DNA from 2 places in the Acidovorax sp. T1 genome. Region 2 is predicted to be linked to the other one. Evidence: predicted binding sites of a transcription regulator. Region 2 holds the regulator's gene; the other holds the start of a gene.
What was found. The regulator FNR, encoded in region 2, switches genes on or off when oxygen is low (the NO sensors DNR and NnrR bind a similar motif). The targets are predictions, from matches to a motif close to TTGATNNNNATCAA.

Region 1: the regulator FNR is predicted to act here: its motif matches at 3,248-3,261, upstream of dsrO (sulfate reduction electron transfer complex DsrMKJOP subunit DsrO).

The regions. Positions count from the first base shown of each region.
Region 1 covers NZ_CP021648.1:1,761,841-1,771,685, reverse strand. Annotated here, with positions in the region: gene CCX87_RS08345 ([protein-PII] uridylyltransferase) at 1-2,292, shown strand, start outside; gene CCX87_RS08340 (single-stranded DNA-binding protein) at 2,368-2,685, opposite strand; gene dsrO (sulfate reduction electron transfer complex DsrMKJOP subunit DsrO) at 3,318-4,106, shown strand; gene nrfD (NrfD/PsrC family molybdoenzyme membrane anchor subunit) at 4,121-5,161, shown strand; gene CCX87_RS08325 (tetrathionate reductase subunit A) at 5,282-8,476, shown strand; gene CCX87_RS08320 (response regulator) at 8,538-9,215, shown strand; gene CCX87_RS08315 (ATP-binding protein) at 9,212-9,845, shown strand, end outside.
Region 2 covers NZ_CP021648.1:2,475,801-2,485,645, reverse strand. Annotated here, with positions in the region: gene ccoO (cytochrome-c oxidase, cbb3-type subunit II) at 1-282, shown strand, start outside; gene CCX87_RS11640 (cbb3-type cytochrome oxidase subunit 3) at 295-432, shown strand; gene ccoP (cytochrome-c oxidase, cbb3-type subunit III) at 457-1,371, shown strand; gene ccoG (cytochrome c oxidase accessory protein CcoG) at 1,438-2,883, shown strand; gene CCX87_RS11625 (FixH family protein) at 2,959-3,231, shown strand; gene CCX87_RS11620 (hypothetical protein) at 3,291-3,584, shown strand; gene fnr (fumarate/nitrate reduction transcriptional regulator Fnr) at 3,608-4,330, opposite strand; gene hemN (oxygen-independent coproporphyrinogen III oxidase) at 4,520-5,902, shown strand; gene CCX87_RS11605 (sulfite exporter TauE/SafE family protein) at 5,933-6,670, shown strand; gene CCX87_RS11600 (HD-GYP domain-containing protein) at 6,858-8,138, shown strand; gene CCX87_RS11595 (sensor domain-containing protein) at 8,135-9,845, shown strand, end outside.

The DNA.
Region 1 (9,845 bases), 710 kb from region 2:
CTGGAGAGCTTCATTGGCAGCTGCTGGGATGCGGGCCTGGAAATTGGCTCCAGCGTGCGCACCGTGGCGGAATGCCTGGCCGAAGCGGCGCAGGATGTGACGGTGCAGACCTCGCTGCTGGAGGCCCGCCTGATTTGCGGCAATGGGGCACTGTTTGCACAGTTCCAGCAGCAATACCGCGCACAGATGAACCCGCAGGCATTTCTGGTGGCCAAGACACTGGAGATGCGCCAGCGGCACACCAAATACGAAAACACGCCGTACGCGCTGGAACCCAACTGCAAGGAGTCGCCCGGGGGCCTGCGCGACCTGCAGATGATTTTGTGGGTGGCCAGTGCCGCCGGCCTGGGCCATACCTGGAAAGAGCTGACTGCCAGCGGCCTGGCCACGGCGTTCGAAGTGCGGCAGATCGAGCGCAACGAGGCCCTGCTGTGCCTGGTGCGGGCACGCCTGCACGCCATTGCTGGGCGCCATGAAGACCGGCTGGTGTTCGACCTGCAGACAGCAGTGGCCGAATCGTTTGGCTACCGCTCGCAAGCTCCGGATGGCACGGGCCTGCCCATGCGCGCCAGCGAAGCCCTGATGCGCCGCTATTACTGGGCGGCCAAGGCCATGTCGCAACTCAGCCAGATCCTGCTGCTCAACATCGAAGAGCGCCTGAACCCCTCGACCCACGCGCCGCGCCCCATCAACGCGCGCTTTTTCGAGAAAGCCGGGCTCATCGAGGTGGCCAGCGATGACCTGTACGAGCGCGATCCACACGCGATTCTGGAAACCTTCTTGCTGCACCAGACGACTTCCGGGCTCAAGGATCTTTCAGCCCGCACCCTGCGTGCGCTCTACAACGCGCGCGGCGTGATGGATGGCGCCTTCCGGCGCGACCCGGTCAACCGCGCCGCGTTCATGCGCATCCTGCAGCAACCCTCGGGCATCACGCATGCCATGCGGCTGATGAACCAGACCTCGGTGCTGGGGCGCTATCTGTGGGCGTTTCGCGGCATCGTGGGGCAGATGCAGCACGACCTGTTCCATGTGTACACGGTGGACCAGCACATCCTGATGGTGTTGCGCAACATGCGCCGCTTCTTCATGGCTGAGCACACGCACGAGTACCCGTTTTGCTCGCAGCTTGCCGCTGGCTGGGACAAACCATGGATTCTTTATGTGGCGGCCCTTTTCCACGACATCGGCAAGGGCCGCGGCGGCGACCATTCGCAGATCGGCGCCATGGAAGTGCGGCGCTTTTGCCGACAGCATGGCGTGGACCGCGAAGATGCCCGGCTCATCGAGTTCCTGGTGCGCGAGCACCTCACCATGAGCACGGTGGCGCAAAAGCAGGACCTGAGTGATCCGGACGTGATTGCCGCCTTTGCCCAACGTGTCGGCAATGAGCGCAACCTCACGGCCATGTACCTGCTCACGGTGGCAGACATCCGTGGCACCAGCCCCAAGGTCTGGAACGCCTGGAAAGGCAAGCTGCTGGAAGACCTGTACCGCGCCACCCTGCGCACGCTGGGTGGCCGGGCCCCCGACGCAGCCGCCGAGATCGAGGCCCGCAAGCGCGAGGCGCTGGTGTTGCTGGCACTCAACGCCCTGCCCTTCGAGGCGCACAAGGCGCTGTGGGCAACGCTGGATGTGAGCTACTTCATGCGCCACGAGGCGGCCGACATTGCATGGCACACCCGCCACCTCTCTCGCCATGTCGGCGCACCCCAGCCCGTGGTGCGCGCGCGCCAGTCGCTCGCGGGCGAGGGATTGCAGGTGATGGTTTACGCGCCCGATCAGGCAGACCTGTTTGCCCGCATCTGCAGCTACTTTGACCGTGCCGGCTTCAGCATTCTGGATGCACGCGTGCACACGGCCAACAACGGCCATGCGCTCGACACCTTCCAGGTGGTGGCCTCTGCCCAGCCAGGCCATTACCGCGAACTCACGCACATGGTCGAAAGCGACCTGATGCGCGCCATCGAAACCGGTGGCCCGCTGCCCGAGCCGGCCGTGCGGCGCGTGTCACGCCGCGTCAAGAGCTTTCCGGTGGCACCAAGGGTGACCTTGCGCCCCGACGAAAAAGCCCAGCGCTGGCTGCTGGGCATCTCGGCCAGCGACCGCGCCGGTTTGCTTTATCTGGTGGCGCGCGTGCTGGCACGCCACCAGCTCAGCGTGCAACTGGCCAAGGTGAGTACGCTGGGGGAACGTGTCGAAGACACCTTTCTGATCCAGGGACCCGAGCTGCAAAGCAACGCGCGGCAGATCGAGATCGAGACCGAGTTGCTGCAGGCGCTCTCGGCCTGAGCGAGTCTGAATGTGTGCCCGGGTGTCCGCCCGCCGACGCAGTGTTGACGGGTGGGCCCAGGCATCTCCAGGCGATCACGCCGGGTGGCTGTCGCTGGCGTCGTAAGCGGTCAGCACACGGTGCGCCACCATGTCCAGAGCAGGCCGGGTGTTGCCCTGCTTGTCTGTCCAGACCCGTGGCGTAAGCCCACCGGCCAGGGCAATGGGTTCGCCCTCTCCCAGCGCCTGCAGGGCCGAGCACACAGCGGGCTCAAAACCGATCACATTCACGATCAGCGTTTCGCCATCGCCACTGGCGGCCAGCACCTTGGCCACGGCAAAGGGCTTGCCTGCCTTGTCGATGCGCTGTTCCGCCGGCCCAAAAAGCTTTCCGGCAACAAGTCCACTGATCATGAGATTTCCAATTGGGGGAATAAGAACGGTGCCACGCAGGTTGACCCTGAACGCGTGTAAAAAAGCCCAAAGCCAATTGGCCAGGGACTTTGGGTAGTTTGCCATCCACTTGCCAACCATGGCAGGCGCGGCGGGGCTCCAACTGCGCGCACACACCCAAGGCAATGCGTTGAAACAGGATTTTTGAAGTGGTCGCAGGCTTGCGGCAACGACTCCAGAAAATCAGCCCCAAACCCGCCCCAACGCGGATTCTGTCACAGATCTTCGCCCTCTTTTGCCCCCATCCAAGCCCACTTTTGTCGGGTCGGAGGGGCGCAGCGGCCAGCTGGCGAGCCGGCAAAGAGCCCCCCCGCTTCCCAAACGACTGCCCGGTAGCCATTGCTCATCGGGTCTGGCCACAGCCACACTGAAAACGGCCGCCAATCCTGGGTTCAATCGCCGGGAGCAAATCGCCTGGCATTCCGCAGCAATACACTCAAGATTATTTAATATTTCATTAATATATGAATATTAAAATCATAAGTTTTGCATAAAATTAAACACAAAATATTAACTTGTTTGCTTGACATACATCAACACAATATATATCCGCGGAAGAAATAATAATCGAAACAGAATATCAGGTAATGTTTATGTCCACACCCACACCCTCCCCTCGTCCCCAAGCCTTGAACACGCCGCAACTTGGCAAGCGCACGTTCCTGCAGGAGCTTGTGGGCATGGCCACGGCTTTTGGCTTGGCAGGTGCCGGCCACGCTGCCAGCCCTTCCGCCACCACCCAGCCCCCGCGCCGCCCTGGCATGGAGGGCAAACGCTTCGGCATGCTGGTGGACATGCGCAAGTGCATCGGCTGTCAGGCCTGCACGGTGAGCTGCTCGGTGGAAAACCTGCCACCTATCGGCCAGTTCCGCACCACGGTGCTGCAGTACGAGATCGACAAGCCCGGCGGCGCGGCACCCGCCATGGTCAGCCTGCCACGCCTGTGCAACCACTGCGACGAGCCGCCCTGCGTGCCCGTGTGTCCGGTGCAGGCCACCTTTCAGCGCACCGACGGGATCGTGCTGGTGGACAACGAGCGCTGCGTGGGCTGCGGTTATTGCGTGCAGGCCTGCCCCTACGATGCACGCTTCATCAACCACGAGACGCAAACGGCCGACAAGTGCACCTTTTGCGAGCACCGGCTGGAAGTCGGACTGCTGCCGGCCTGCGTGGAAAGCTGCGTGGGCGGCGCGCGGGTGATCGGCGACCTGAACGACCAGGACAGCGAGATCAACCGCCGCATGGCCGAGCACAAGGATGAGATCAAGGTGCTCAAGCCCGGCATGAACACGGCGCCGCGCGTGTACTACATCGGCCTGCCCGACGAGTTCGTCAACGGCGTGGACGGCCAGGCCAGCGTGCGCCTGGTGTCCGAGCACTAACGAAGGAGCCGACCATGCAGATCATCGAACTTCTGACCCCGCATTACGAAGCCGCCTGGCTGCCTTGGGCAGTGCAGTATTTCTTTCTGGCCGGTGTGGCCACGGGTGCAGCCCTGCTTACCGCCTTGTGCAGCTGGGGCTCAACCGGCAGCTCCTTGCAGCGCCTGCTGCCGGTGGCCGTGCTGACGCTTGCCGTCAGCGCCATTGCCGCGCCCGTGTCGCTGCTGGCCGACCTGCATCAGCCTGCCCGTTTTTGGCACTTCTATGCCCATTTCACGCCCTGGTCGTGGATGTCGGTGGGCGCGCTGCTGCTGCCGGTGTTTGTCATGCTGTCCGTGGCCCTGTGCGCCAGCTGGTGGCTGGGCAAGACCCACTGGATGCGCCTGCTGTCTCCGCTGCTGGTGCTCTCGGCGCTGTCCATTACGGTCTATACAGGTGCCGAAATGATGGCAGTGCGCTCACGCCCGCTGTGGAACACGATGTGGGTACCGGTCAACCTGGCGCTTACCGGCTGGCTGGCCACGGTGGGCGTGGCCTTCGTGCTGGAGCGCTTCTTGCCCGCCGCGCTGCGCCCCGGTGCCGCCGCCCTGCAGTTGCTTCGCGGCTTGGGGCTGGCACTGGCCGCTGCGCTGGTGGCCGTGGCCACGGCCTGGGCGTTGACGGGGATGAACGGTGGCAGTCCGTCCTTCGACGCAGCGCTGCGCCTGTGGAACGACTTCCCCGTCTGGCGCATGACCATGGTGGGTTCTGCCATTGGCGGCGCAGCCGTGGTGGGTGCGCTGCTGCGTGGCCGCCATCGGCTGGGTGCCAGAGGCTACACGCTGGTGCTGGGCCTGGGGCTGGCTGCCAGCGCCTGGGTCTTCCGCTGGGCACTGTTCATGGGCGTGCAGGGGGTTCCGAAGTTTGGCGCAGGCCTGTACCTGTACCACATGCCATTGGGCGGCGACGGCCTCTTGGGCATGGTCGGCGTGGCCGGACTGTGCGTGGCGCTGGTGGCGCTGGCCAGCTGGGCACTGGAGCTGTTTCCCGCCCGTCAGGCCAAGGCAGTCGCCTGACGGTGATCCTTGCCTTAGATATCCATTCAAATTGGCATAAAACCCAATGCAGACAAGCGCTAGCAGCTATATAAATAATAGCATTAGATGGCTGCTGCGCTGACCTGAAAGAGACTTCCCATGACCGACAAAAACCAACCTCCCGTTCCTCAACACGCTGGCAGCACTGACACCAGCCCCGAAATGAACCGCCGCCGCATGCTGCTGCGCGGCGGCGCCGTGGCCGGTGGCCTGGCTGCGTTTGCCGCCGGATACGGCGAGACGGTGGTCAAGGGAGCCAAGGGCCTGGTTACGGGCACATCCGGCACACCCACCAAAAGCGCCACACGCGGAAACGCACTGACACCAGAGTTCCGCATCGACCCCGTGACGGGCCAGCTCACCACCCAGCCTGGCCAGGTGGTCAGCCCCAGCAGCTGCCTGGGCTGCTGGACACAGTGCGGTATCCGTGTGCGTGTCGACACCGGGCACAACCAAATCCTGCGCGTCGCCGGCAACCCCTACCACCCGCTGGCCACCACGCACCATGCACCCATGGAAACGCCGGTGCGTGAGGTGTACGCCATGCTGGGCGGCGACAACGGCCTGGAAGGCCGCGCCACCAGCTGTGCGCGCGGCTCGGCCATGTTCGAGCACCAGACCGCACCGCATCGCGTGCTGCAGCCGCTCAAGCGGGTGGGCCCGCGCGGCTCGGGCCAATGGAAGACCATCGCGTTCGAGGATCTGGTCAAGGAAATCTGTGAAGGCGGCGACCTGTTCGGCGAAGGCCATGTGGACGGACTGCGGGCCATCCGCGATGTGCAAACGCTGATCGACCCCGAGAACCCCGAATACGGCCCAAAGGCCAACCAGCTACTGGTGACCGATGCCTCCAACGAAGGTCGCACGCCCTTGATCAACCGCTTTGCCCGCCAGTCTTTTGGCACCGTGAACGTGTCCAACCACGGCGCCTACTGCGGCCAGACCTACCGGGTGGGCACGGCAGCCGCCTTGGGCAACCTTGCCGGCATGCCCCACGGCAAGCCAGACTGGAAGTACTCGCGTTTCGGCCTGTTTATCGGCACCGCGCCGGCACAGGCTGGCAACCCCTTTCAGCGAATGGGACGTGAGCTGTCCGAGGCACGCTCGCGTGCACAGAACACGTACCAGTACGTGGTTGTCTCGCCCATCCTGCCCATGTCCTCCAGCCATGCGGCAGGTGACAACAACCGCTGGTTGCCCATCAAGCCCACCACCGATCTCGCTCTGGTCATGGGCATGATCCGCTGGATCATTGACAACGAGCGCTACGACGCCCGGTTCCTCAGCCAGCCCGGTCCGTCCGCCATGGCCGCCGCAGGCGAGGCCGCGTGGAGCAACGCCAGCCACCTGCTGATCAACGATGCGAAGCATCCGCGTTACGGGCAGTTCTTGCGCGGAGCGGACTTGGGGCTGCCCCTGCCCGAGCCGGTGGACGAGAAAACACCCGCCGAAGATGTGTATGTGGTGCAACTGGCCGACGGCAGCCTTGCCCCGCACACCGTGGCCCAGCCCGCTGAGCTGGTGGTGCAGCGCGACTTCACCCCGATCAAGGCAGCCGACGCCACCGAGGAGCCCGCGCCGATGGCCGTCTGCACATCGTTCGTCAAACTGCGCGAAGAAGCGCGGCGCCAGACGCTGCAGGAATACTCGGACAAGTGCGGCGTGCCGGTGAAGGACATTGAAGATCTGGCGCGCGAATTCACCAGCCACGGCAAGCAGGCCGTGGCCAACTCGCACGGCGGCACCATGAGCGGTGCAGGTTTTTACACCGCCTACGCCATCGCCATGCTGAACAACCTGATCGGCAACCTCAACGTCAAGGGCGGCTGGGTTCTTGATGCCGGCCCCTTCGGCCCCTTTGGCCCTGGCCCGCGCTACAACTTTGCGCAGTTCCCTGGCGCGGTCAAACCCACGGGTGTGGCCCTTTCACGCACGCGCTTCCCCTACGAAAAAACCAGCGAATTCAAACGCAAAAAGGAAGCCGGCCAGAACCCCTATCCCGCCAAGGCTCCGTGGTATCCCGCCCCCGGGGGCATGAGCAGCGAAATGCTGGCCGCCGGCCTGCTGGGCTACCCCTACCCGGTGAAGGCGTGGGTCAACCACATGAGCAACCCGGTGTATGCCATCTGCGGTTTCGAGAACACGCTGGTGGACGCCATCAAAGACCCGAAGAAGCTGCCGCTGTTCATCTCGGTGGACCCGTTCATCAACGAGACCTCGGCCCTGGCCGACTACATCGTGCCCGACACCGTGACCTACGAGAGCTGGGGCATCGGCGCCCCATGGGCCGACGTGGTTGCCAAGAGCTCTACCGTGCGCTGGCCCGTGGTCGAACCCGCCACCGCCAGGACCACCGACGGCAAGCCCGTGAGCTTTGAAAGCTTCGTGTTCGCTGTCGCCAAACAGCTGGGCCTTCCCGGCTTCGGCAAGAACGCCATGAGCACCAAAGAGGGCGAACCGCTGGACCTGGAGTCGTCCGAAGACTTCTACCTGCGTGGCATGTGCAACATTGCCTACCAGGCCGGCAAGCCTGTGCCCGAAGCCAGCGAGGACGACATCGCCATCACCGGCCTCACCCGCTGGATGCCCGATCTGGAAAAGCGCCTCAAACCCGAGGAAGTGCGCCGCGTTGCCATGGTGATGAGCCGCGGCGGGCGCTTCGACAAGATCGACGACGCCTGGAATGGCGAACAGGTCAAGGCCGCCCACAAGTTCCCGGTGCAGCTTTGGCACGAAGGCCTGGCCAAGATGCGCCACTCGATGACAGGCGAGCGCTACGTGGGCTGCCCCACCTGGTACCCCACCCGCTTTGCCAGCGGTACGAGCATGCGCGAGCATTTCCCCGAAAGCGACTGGCCGCTCACCCTGAGCTCCTACAAATCCAACCTGATGAGCTCGATGTCGATTGCGGCCTCGCGCCTGCGCCAGGTGCACCCACACAACCCCATCAGCCTCAACAGGGACGACGCGGCCCGGCTGGGCATTGCCAACGGCGACCGCATCGAGGTCAGCACCCCCGGAGCGCGTGTGCAAGGCGTGGCACTGGTGCGTGGGGGCATTGCACAGGGGGCAGTGGCCATCGAATACGGTTACGGACACAAGCAACTGGGTGCCGTGGCCCATACCGTGGATGGCAAGCTCACCGCCCACAACCCGCAGCACGGTCAGGGCGTGAATCTGAACAGCCTGGGCTTTGCCGACCCTACGCGGCCCGCCAAGGACAACGTCTGGATTGACTGGGTGTCGGGCGCGGTGGTTCGGCAGGGGCTGCCGGTCAAAGTGCGGCGCGTGTAAGGGAGGCCGGCCAGCAGGGCCGCCTTCCTACAATGCACGCACTCCCCCACAGCCGCACTCCATGCACATTCTGATCGTCGAAGACAACACCCTGGTTGCCAGCGGCATCCAGACCGGGCTGGAACTGCATGGCTTCACCAGCGACACGGCGGCCAGCGTGGCCCAGGCCAGAGCCCACATGGCCCGCCGTGACTTTGATGCCTGCGTGCTGGACCTGGGCCTGCCCGATGGCGACGGCATCGACCTGCTGCGCCACTGGCGCGCGCAGGGGCGGGATGTGCCGGTGCTCATCCTCACCGCACGCGGCACCATCGAGGACAAGATGGCCGGTTTTCAGACGGGCACCGATGACTACCTGACCAAGCCCTTCGATCTGCAGGAGCTGGTGATGCGACTGCGCGCGTTGCTGCGCCGCGCGGGCGGGCGTGCCGGCGATCTGATGATGCTGGGCGACTGCCAGGTCAACATGGCGACGGGCGAGATCTCCCGCGAAGGCAAGCCCGTGGAGATTGCGCGCCGCGAATGGGCGCTGCTGTCGGCACTGGTGCAGGCGCGCGGGCGCGTGCTGAGCCCGGCGCAGCTGCACAACAGTCTCTATGGACTGGACCTGGACGTGGGCAGCAACACCGTCAACGTGCACGTGCACCACCTGCGCAAGAAGCTGGGTGCCGACGTGATCGACACCGTGCGCGGTCAAGGTTTTCGCCTTGGCGCCCGCTACTGCGACAGCACGACATGACGCCCCTGCCGAAAAGTCTGCGCCTGCGTTTGGTGCTGGGCCTGAGCCTCACCATGTGCCTCATCTGGGGCGGCGTGGCGGCCTGGCAATTCACCAACATGCAGCGCGAACTGCGCACCATGCTGGACGATCGGCTGATCGCCTCGGCCCGAATGGTGGCAGGCATCGTGGTGCAGTTCCAACCCATGCAACTGGCCACCGCACCGCGTGCGCAAAACGATGCACTGCTCTCGGTGATAGCGCGCGATGGCGTGGCCTGCGAGGTGAGCCTGGTTCGCAGCGAGGTGGATTTTTTGCCCATCGCCAGAACCAACAATATTCCTGACATGGCGTCCGCAGGCAGCGCGGGTTTTGGCCAGATCACCAAGGGCGGAAAGCAGTGGCGCACCTATGTGCTGGAGGAAAACGGCGTGCGCGTGGCCACCGCCGACCGGCTGGACATGCGCGATCATCTGGTGCAGACCTTCCTGCGCTCGCTGGTGCTGCCTTTTGCCCTGGCGCTTGTCGGCGTCCTGCTGCTCACGTGGTGGATCTGCACGCTCAGCCTGCAGCCACTGCAGCGTTTGCGCGACGAGCTGGCTGAACGCCCGCCGCAAGACCCAACGCCCGTCAAGTCAGGCCACGACATCA
Region 2 (9,845 bases):
GATCTGCATCGCGTGGGTGGCAAGTACAGCGATGAATGGCATCGCATCCACCTGAACAATCCGCGTGACGTGGTGCCCGAGTCCAACATGCCCGCGTATCCATGGCTGGAGAAGAACGCCATTGATCCGGCCGATGTGGCTCCGCGCATGAAGGCCTTGCGGACCGTGGGCGTGCCCTATACCGACGAGCAGATCGCAGCGTCTGCCGCCGACGTCAAGGGCAAGACCGAAATGGATGCCCTGGTTGCGTACCTTCAAGTCATGGGCCGCGCGCTCAAATAAAGGAGATTGGCCATGGACATCACGACCATGCGCATCGTCGCCACCTTGGCATCGATGGCCTGCTTTATTGGCATCTGGCTCTGGGCCTACAGGGGCCGCAACAAGTCCCGGTTTGATGAGGCAGCCCGCCTGCCCTTCGAGCAAGATTGACCTTCACCAGAACGAGAACACCCCATGAGTGACTTCACCAGCAATTTCTGGTCGGTCTTTGTGACCACGCTGACCCTGGTCGGCATCATCGCCTGCGGCATCCTGCTTTGGATGGCGGGCCGCAAGAAAGTGAAGGCCACGGCCGACAACACCACAGGCCACGTCTGGGACGAGGATCTGGTCGAAATGAACAACCCTCTGCCACGCTGGTGGGTGTGGCTGTTTGTCATCACCATCGTCTTCGGCCTGGGTTATCTGGCTGCCTACCCCGGCCTTGGCACCTTCACGGGCAAGCTGAACTGGACGCAACTCGGTGAATACGAGGCCGAAATGGCCAAGGCCAAGACGGAAATCGAGCCCCTGTATGCACGCTTTGCTTCGATGAAGCCGGAAGATGTGGCGGTGGACCCCCAGGCCCATGCCATTGGCGAGCGCCTGTTCATGAACAACTGCGCCCAGTGCCACGGTTCGGATGCGCGCGGCAGCAAGGGTTTCCCCAACCTGGCCGACAACGACTGGCTGCATGGCGGCACGCCCGAGAAAATCCGCGAGACCCTGGAGAAGGGGCGGATCGGCAACATGCCTCCCATGGCTGCCGCAGTGGGTTCGCCGGAAGATGTGCGCAATCTGTCGCATTACGTGCTGAGTCTGTCGGGCAGTCCGCATGATTCTTTGCGGGCATCGCTGGGCAAGTCCAAGTTCGTCTCATGCGCCGCCTGCCATGGCATGGACGGCAAGGGCAATCAGGCCTTGGGCGCCCCCAACCTCACGGACGACATCTGGTTGCACGGCTGGGGCGAAGCTGCCATTGCAGCCATGATCAATAGCGGCAAGGTCAACCAGATGCCAGCGCAAGCCGACAAGCTGACCGATGCGCAGATCGGCGTGCTCGCATCGTACGTATGGGGCTTGTCCAACAAGCCCGTAGCAGCCCGCTGAAATCAGGGCGGCCCCGACCTTGGTGGGGCCGCCCGATATGTTTTTTCTGCTCTTACGGCCCGCACCATGACATCACCTGACAGGCCACTGCGCAAGGTCATCCCCATCGCGGCGGCTACACCCGAGCCATCGGCAGAGGGTGAATTCGTTTCCCTCTACGAGGCGCAAAAGAAGATTTACCCGCGATCGATCAGCGGGTACTTTGCGCGCTGGCGCTGGGTCATGGTGTTTCTCACGCAGCTTGTTTTTTATGGGTTGCCGTGGCTTGAGTGGGGCCAGCGCCAGATGGTGCTGTTTGATCTGGGGGCCCGCCGGTTCTATATTTTTGGACTGGTCCTTTACCCGCAGGATTTCATTTACCTGACGGGGTTGCTGATCATTTCGGCGCTCTCGCTGTTTCTGTTCACGGCGGTGGCCGGTCGCTTGTGGTGCGGATTTGCGTGTCCACAAACGGTCTACACCGAGATGTTCATGTGGATAGAGCACAAGATCGAGGGTGATCGCAGTGCGCGTCTGCGACTGGATGCGAGTCCCTGGACTTTCGAGAAGATCCGCAAGAAGTTCCTGAAGCAAACCGTGTGGGTGACAGTGTCCGTTTGGACGGGATTCACCTTTGTGGGTTACTTCGTGCCGATCCGGGAACTGGGTCCCGAGTTGCTGGCTTTTTCCGGCGGCTGGCAGATTTTCTGGGTGGTTTTCTATGGCTTGGCCACCTATGGCAACGCGGGCTTTCTGCGGGAGCAGGTGTGCAAATACATGTGCCCCTATGCGCGGTTCCAGAGCGCAATGTTCGATCGCGATACGCTGATCGTGACCTACGATGAAGCCCGAGGCGAGCCGCGTGGTCCCCGGGTCAAGACGGTGGATTACAAGGCCAAGGGCCTGGGCGACTGCATCGACTGCACGCTGTGTGTGCAGGTATGTCCGGTGGGCATCGACATCCGCAAGGGTTTGCAATATGAGTGCATCGGCTGCGGCCTGTGCGTGGATGCGTGCAACACCGTCATGGACAAGATGAACTACCCCAAGGGGTTGATACGGTATTCGACCCAGAATGGTGTGCTCAATCGCTGGAGCCAATCGCAAATCCTGCGGCATGTCTTGCGCCCCCGCGTGCTCATTTACACCGCGGTTCTGGTGGCCTTGTGCGTGGGCATGCTGGCCAGCTTGACAACGCGCACCCCCCTGAAAGTGGATATCGTGCGTGACCGTGCCGCCTTGTCCCGCATTGTTGCCGGGGGTAAGCTGGAAAATGTCTATCGGCTGCAAATCATGAATGCCACCGAGGCCGCGCAGCGCTATCGCATTTCAGCGAACGGGCTGGAGGGCCTTGAAGTGGCCTCTGAGCAGGAGGTCGACATTGGCGCCGCAGAATCCCGCTGGGTGGCCGTGCGACTCCAGATTCCTTATGGATCGGCGGCTCCTGGTTCCCATGCGATTCATTTCGATATTTCGGCACTGGAAGGCGGTGGCAAAGTGACCGAAAAATCCATTTTCCTGGTGCCGCGTTAAATGCAGGTCACTGCAGGTCACTGCAGGTTCCGTGGTGTCTTGTGATCTGTATTGCTGACAAGCTGAGGAGGTTTTATGTCATCCAGCCCCGTTGTTGCTTCTGAACCGCAGCCTTGGTGGAAGTTTGGTCATGTCTGGCTGGTGATTGCCGGGCCGGTCATTGTGGTGATTGCCGGATTCGTCACGTTGTGGCTCGCCGTCAGTCGGCCGGACCCTGTCGTTGAGGAAGACTATTACCGCAAGGGAATGGAGATCAACCAGACGCTGGCGCAGCCTGAAAAAAGCCTGGCCCCGGCACTCAAGGCCCGCAACCACGCGGCGACACCTGCCGGGGACCAACCTCGCTGAGATTCAATGCCAGCCTGGTGGATGCACATCACTTCAGAAAAATCTTAGGAGACAAGACGATGTGGAAACAACGCTTGATGTGGATTGCATGGCCTGCCTTTCTGGTGGCGGGCATTCTGGAAATGCTGGTTTTTGCCATGGTGGATCCGCAGGATCTGCATTGGTTTGGCCAGCCATTGACGCTGTCGCGCCAGGGCGTTTATACCCTTGCGTTCTTTGTCTTCTGGATTGTTACCATGCTTGCCAGTGCGCTGACGACACTGCTGTCCATGTCATCCTTTGAACTCAACCGCTGCCCGGTGCCCCCAGAGGCACGGCCGGACGATTGCCACAAGGTTTCATCGTGCCCGTAAGGGGGCACATTTCTGTATGACGATCAGTGGCAGGCCTGCTGATTGTTGACGATGCGCCTGAGGGCCTCGGTATCCAGAATGCGGACATGGCGCTGTTTGACTTCCACGGTGCCGTCCTCCACAAATTTCGAGAACGTGCGGCTCACGGTTTCCAGTTTGAGTCCCAGGTAACTGCCAATTTCTTCCCGCGTCATCCGCAATACCAGCTCGGATTGCGAGAACCCACGGGCGTGCAGGCGTTGCACCAGATTGAGAAGGAACGCAGCGAGGCGTTCTTCCGCGCGCATGCTGCCGAGCAAAAGCATTACACCGTGCTCGCGAACGATTTCGCGGCTCATGATCTTGTGAACATGGTGTTGCAGGGCATTGACTTCACGCGACAGTTCTTCGATGCGATCGAAGGGCATGACGCACACTTCGGCGTCTTCGAGGGCGATGGCATCGCAGGTGTGGTGATCGTTGACGATGCCGTCGAGCCCGATGATTTCACCGGCCATCTGAAAACCCGTGACCTGGTCACGCCCGTCTTCAGTGGCGACGCAGGTCTTGAAAAAACCGGTGCGAATGGCATAAAGAGAGGTGAATGACTCTCCATTGCGAAAGAGGGTGCCGCCACGCTTGATTTTTCGTCGCACAGCCACGATGTCATCAATGCGTTGCAACTGCTGGTCGTTCAAACCCACGGGCATGCACAGCTCTCGCAGGTTGCAGTTGGAGCAGGCGACTTTGATGGTTTGCGGATTCATGGACACTGGAACCTGGTTGGGCCGGGATAGTTGGCTGATGTCTGTTGGGACGCAATTGTCCCGCGCTGCGACCCGGTGGCTGATATGAATCAAATTGTCACCGCTGCGTCCCTTCGTGCTCTTGATTAAGGTCAAGGACGTCGATTGAAGGGTACGGCACAGTACTGGTGCACGCAAGGATATTTTCCCATGACCGCTGTTTCACCAGAACTTCTGCGCCGTTTTGACGTGCCAGGGCCTCGTTATACCTCCTATCCCACCGCGGACCGGTTTGTGGAGGCGTTTGGGCACGAAGACTACGTGCTGGCGCTCTCGCAGCGCCGGGTGGGTACCACGGCCATGGCACTGCCACTGTCCCTGTACGTCCACATTCCGTTTTGCGAATCGCTGTGTTACTACTGCGCATGCAACAAGATCATCACCAAGCACCATGACCGTGCCGATGTGTATTTGCGCTACCTCAGCCGCGAGATCGATCTGCACACAGCCCACTGCGGCACCGGGCAGGTGGTCAGTCAGCTGCACCTGGGTGGCGGCACGCCCACTTTTCTCTCGGATGACGGACTGCGGCAACTCATGGCAACGTTGCGGCGCAGCTTCACGTTCGCGCCGGGTGGTGAGTATTCCATCGAGGTCGATCCCCGCACTGTCACCGCGGAGCGCCTGGCGGTGCTGGCGGAGCTGGGATTTAACCGGCTGAGCTTCGGCGTGCAGGATTTCGATGCCGAGGTTCAGAAGGCGGTGCACCGCATCCAGCCGGCAGAGCAGGTGTTTGCGCTGGTGGAGGCATCTCGCGCTTTGGGCTTTGAGTCGGTGAATGTGGATCTGATCTACGGACTGCCGCGCCAGACGCCCGAGTCGTTCGACCGCACGTTGGCGCAGGTGGCGCAATTGCGCCCCGACCGGATCGCCCTGTATGCCTATGCCCATCTGCCCGACCGCTTCAAGCCCCAGAGACGCATCATTTCGACGGAGCTCCCCGCCGCATCCGCCAAGGTGACCATGCTGTCGCGCTCGCTCGATGCCTTCATGGACGCAGGTTATGTGTACGTGGGCATGGACCACTTTGCCCTGCCTACCGACGCCCTGGCTGTTGCCAAGCGGCAGGGGCGATTGCACCGCAACTTTCAGGGTTACAGCACACAGCCCGACTGCGATCTCATTGCCCTGGGTGTGTCAGCGATCGGCAGGGTGGGGGCCACCTATAGTCAGAACGCCAAGTCGCTGGAGGAGTATTACGACCATCTGGACCAGGGACGTTTGCCGGTGGTGCGAGGATTGGCACTGAACCGCGACGACCTGGTGCGCAGGGCGGTCATCATGGCGCTCATGTGCCAGGGCGAAGTGCAGTTCGAGCCCATGGAGCAGGCGTGGCTCATTGATTTTCGGACGTATTTCGCGCCGGAGCTGGAGCAACTGGAGACCATGGCCGAGCAAGGCCTTGTCGTGCTGGATTCCGAGGGCGTCAAGGTGACGCCCATGGGCTGGTTTTTTGTGCGCGGCATCGCGATGGTGTTTGACCGCTATTTGCAGGCTGACCGCAATCGGGCGAGGTTTTCGCGCATCATCTAGGGTGACCAATCCAACGGAGTATCAGGTTTCATGCTTGCGCCACTCGCCGTAACGGCCTTGATCATGGGGCTCGCCGGAGGGCCCCATTGCTTGGCCATGTGCTCTGCACCTTGTGGTGCGCTTGTGGGTCCAGGGGCGACGTGTTCGATCACCAGTGATGCCGGGGACCTCACCGCTCGGCCGGTGCAGTGGCATCCCCGGGGCGCGCTGCCGCACCGCTTGCTAGCGTTCCACCTCGGGCGCCTGTCGGGTTATGCGGGGGCGGGTGCCTTGGCGGCGCTGGCCATGGACAGCCTGGCTTGGCTGACGCAGCAAACCATGGCCCTAAGTCCGGTATGGACCCTGATGCATGTTGCGGTCATGGCATGGGGCCTGATGATGATGGTGCAGGCGCGCCAGCCTGCTTGGGTGGAGCAGGCCGGACGCACAGCCTGGCGCCGCGTGCAACCCCTTGTCCGTGCACCGGGCGGGCTGATGGTGGCGGGGGTGCTTTGGGCGCTTATGCCCTGCGGATTGCTTTACTCTGCGTTACTGGTTGCAGCGCTCAGCGGGGGCGCGCTGCAGGGCGCTGCCACCATGGCGCTGTTTGGTGTGGGCAGTGGCCTGTGGCTGGTGGGCGGCCCCTGGGTATGGGGCAAGTTGCGTTCACACCTCAATGCCGTGCGGGCGAGTTGGGGAACGCGTCTGGCGGGCGCATTGCTGGTGGGGGTTGCAGGCTGGGCGTTGTGGATGGACCTGGTCTACAAACCCTCGCTCTGGTGCCGGTAGTCGATAGTTTCCAGGCATGAGCGGAGTAGCGCTGGGCAGCAGTCGCAGGTTCTTTCGTCTGTTTTGTGGCGCAGTGTTGCCCGACAGTGCAGCTTTTTGGCTGCGAGTTGCGGGATGGATGGCGAAATGGTGATAATTGCTGTAACCATTGGTGGAATTCATATCACCATGTTTCGCCTCTTATGTCGTGAATTCCTCCCTCTTCATTGATACCAGCCAGCTTCGTGTCGGCATGTACGTTCAGCTCGATTTGGGCTGGATGCGTCATCCGTTCCCGGTGAGCCGCTTTCGCATCGCGTCTACAGACCAGATTGCCACGATCAGGGAGCTGGGCCTCACAGAGGTTCGTTACTTCCCCCAGAAAAGCGATCCGGAAGTGTATGCGCTGGATGCGCTCCCCGGCAACGCGCCCGACACCCTTGACGCGGATTCGGTCGCAGACGCCGTGGCGCACATTTCCGCTGGCGTGGATTCCGTTGCGGCACAGAACCGTGCCCACCTGCAGTTTCAGAACCGGGTGCTGGCCGCGTGCAACCAGCGCTTCGGGAGCGCCACGCGGCAATACCAGGCGGTGGAGCGTACGGTTGCTGTTCAACCCGGCTTGGCTCGCACCCAGTGCGAGGCGGTGGTGTCGGATTGCCTGAGGGAATTGCTGGAGAACGGCGACTCCGTGATCCGTCTCCTGTCAGAAGGCGTGGGCGAGAGCAGCGCACTGCATCCTGTGAACGTGATGGTCATCAGCCTCTTGCTGGGCAAGGCACTGGGCATGAAAAGCCTGGACCTGCACGAACTCGGTGTCGCTGCGCTGCTGCACGATCTGGGCAAGCTCAAGGTGCCTACCACCGGCTTCATGCCGGCCGAGCGGCAGCGTTATGAGTCCCACGTAGGGCAGTCAGTCGCCTTCGCGCAATTGATGGGCTTGTCTGATGCGGTCCTGACAGCGATTGCGCAGCACCATGAAATGGCAGACGGTAGCGGATTTCCCCTGCATCTCGTGGGCGAGGATATGCAACGTTCGGGCCAGATATTAGCCTTGGTTAACCACTACGACCGGATGTGCAACCCCGCGGCAGGTGTGGATGCCTTGACGCCCCACGAAGCCCTGTCGGTGATGTTTGCCCAGCTCAAATCCCGCTTTGATCCGGTGGTGCTGGGCGCCTTCATCCGGATGATGGGTGTGTATCCTCCGGGATCGGTGGTCCAGCTTGTCAACGACCGCTACGCCATCGTGGTGTCTGTCAACTCGTCCAGACCGCTACGGCCCAAAGTGATCGTTCACGATTCCCGGGTTCCCAAGGATGAGGCCCCGGTGCTGGACCTGGAGGCGATGCCTGAACTGGGTATACGACGCAGCCTGAAACCTGCCCAGTTGCCTCGCGATGCCCTCGACTATCTTTCGCCCCGTAAGCGAATCTGCTATTTTTTTGAGCGCGCGGTGGACCCGGGTACTGACGAGGCGCAAGCGTGAGCCAGTTCCCACCGCAGTCTTGGCTGGACGGCCTGGTGGAGGCGGTGTGGCTTGTGGATGGCAAGAGCTTACGCATCCTGCAGGCGAACAGGGCGGCTGAGCAACTGGCAGGCAGGTCCGCAAGTGACATGGTGGGCAAGCCGGTGACATGCCTGGCGGCAACGCCCCAGGATCACGCATTCTGGGCCGAGCCCATTGCCACCCTTTCGCAGGGCATCCGCTCGCATACGAGCGTGTTGCGGCCAGATGGTCTGCTGGTGCCGGTCGATCGGCGTGTCTGCTGTGTGGACCAAGGCAATGGTCGTGCGGTTCTCATGCTGACAATGCTCGATCGCAGTGCCCAGGAGGCCACAGAGCGGGAGTTGGAGACCCTGCTTTCAGAATTGCGCGCCACCCTCGACTCCGCGGCGGACGGCATGCTGGTGTGCGGTCTTGACGGGCGTGTGCGCGCCTTCAACCAGCAGTTGGCGCAAATCTGGAGCATTCCCCGCGACCTCCTGGTGCAGCGCAACGACACTGCGGTGCACGACCATATGGCCTCCCGGGTGGTGGATCGCCAAGACTACCTGGAACGCCTGATTGCCATTGAACGTGAGCCGCTGGTGGAGAGCGCCGACATCCTCCACTTGCACGGTGGCATGACGGTGGAGCGTCGCGTTGTGCCCCAACTTCACCATGGCCGCCCCGTGGGGCGTGTGTATTCGTTCAGGGATATCACCCGCCAGGCTGAAGTGCAGGCCAGCTTGCGCCTGGCTGCACGGGTTTTCGATTCCAGTCTGGATGCGATTTTCATTGCAGACAGCCGGCACCATCTGATGCGCATGAACCCCGGTTGCGAGCGATTGGTGGGCCCCTGTGCAGCCACTTTTGTGGGGTGTATGGCAACGTCCCTGTTTGGCAGTGGGGCCGACGCCTCGTTCATGGAGCAGGTGTTGGCGAGCTGGAATAGCGATGGCTTCTGGGAGGGTGAGCTCTGGCTGCCTCGCGACAATGGCGCCTACTGCGCCGTGCATCTCTCATGGGTGGCACTGCGCGATGACGAAGGCCGACTGGTACAAAGCATTGGCTTCATGCGAGACCTCACGCTGCAGCATGCGGCCCAAAAACGCATTGAAGAGCTCGCCTACAGCGATGTTCTGACCGGTCTGCCCAACCGGCTGCTGCTGTCTCAGCGGGTGGATACCGCAATCCAGGGGGCTCGTGCCAGCGACACAGGTTTTGCCATCCTATTCCTGGACCTGGACAGGTTCAAGATCATCAATGACTCTCTCGGTCATCCGTTTGGGGATCGGGTATTGCAGTTGGTCGCCGAGCGTCTGCAGGCTTGCCTGCGGCAGACGGACATGCTGTGCCGTCTCGGTGGCGATGAGTTTGTGATTTACGTGCATGGGGCCGACGCCGTTGTGGCGGAAAGCGTGGCGCGCCGGATACTGGACGATATGCTCAGCCCCTATTTGCTCGATGGCATGGGCTTCTCCATCCAGTGCAGCATCGGCATGGCGTTGTATCCGCAAGATGGGGCCACTCTCGACGACCTCATCAAGCAGGCTGACACGGCCATGTACCGTGTCAAGGATCGGGGGCGTGGCAGCTATGGCTTCTACCAGCCGCAGATGAACGCCAACTTGTTGTCTCGCATGAAGCTCGAGCACGCCATGCGCCAGGCGCTGGGCGAGCAGCGCCTGGACGTGCATTACCAGCCCCAGG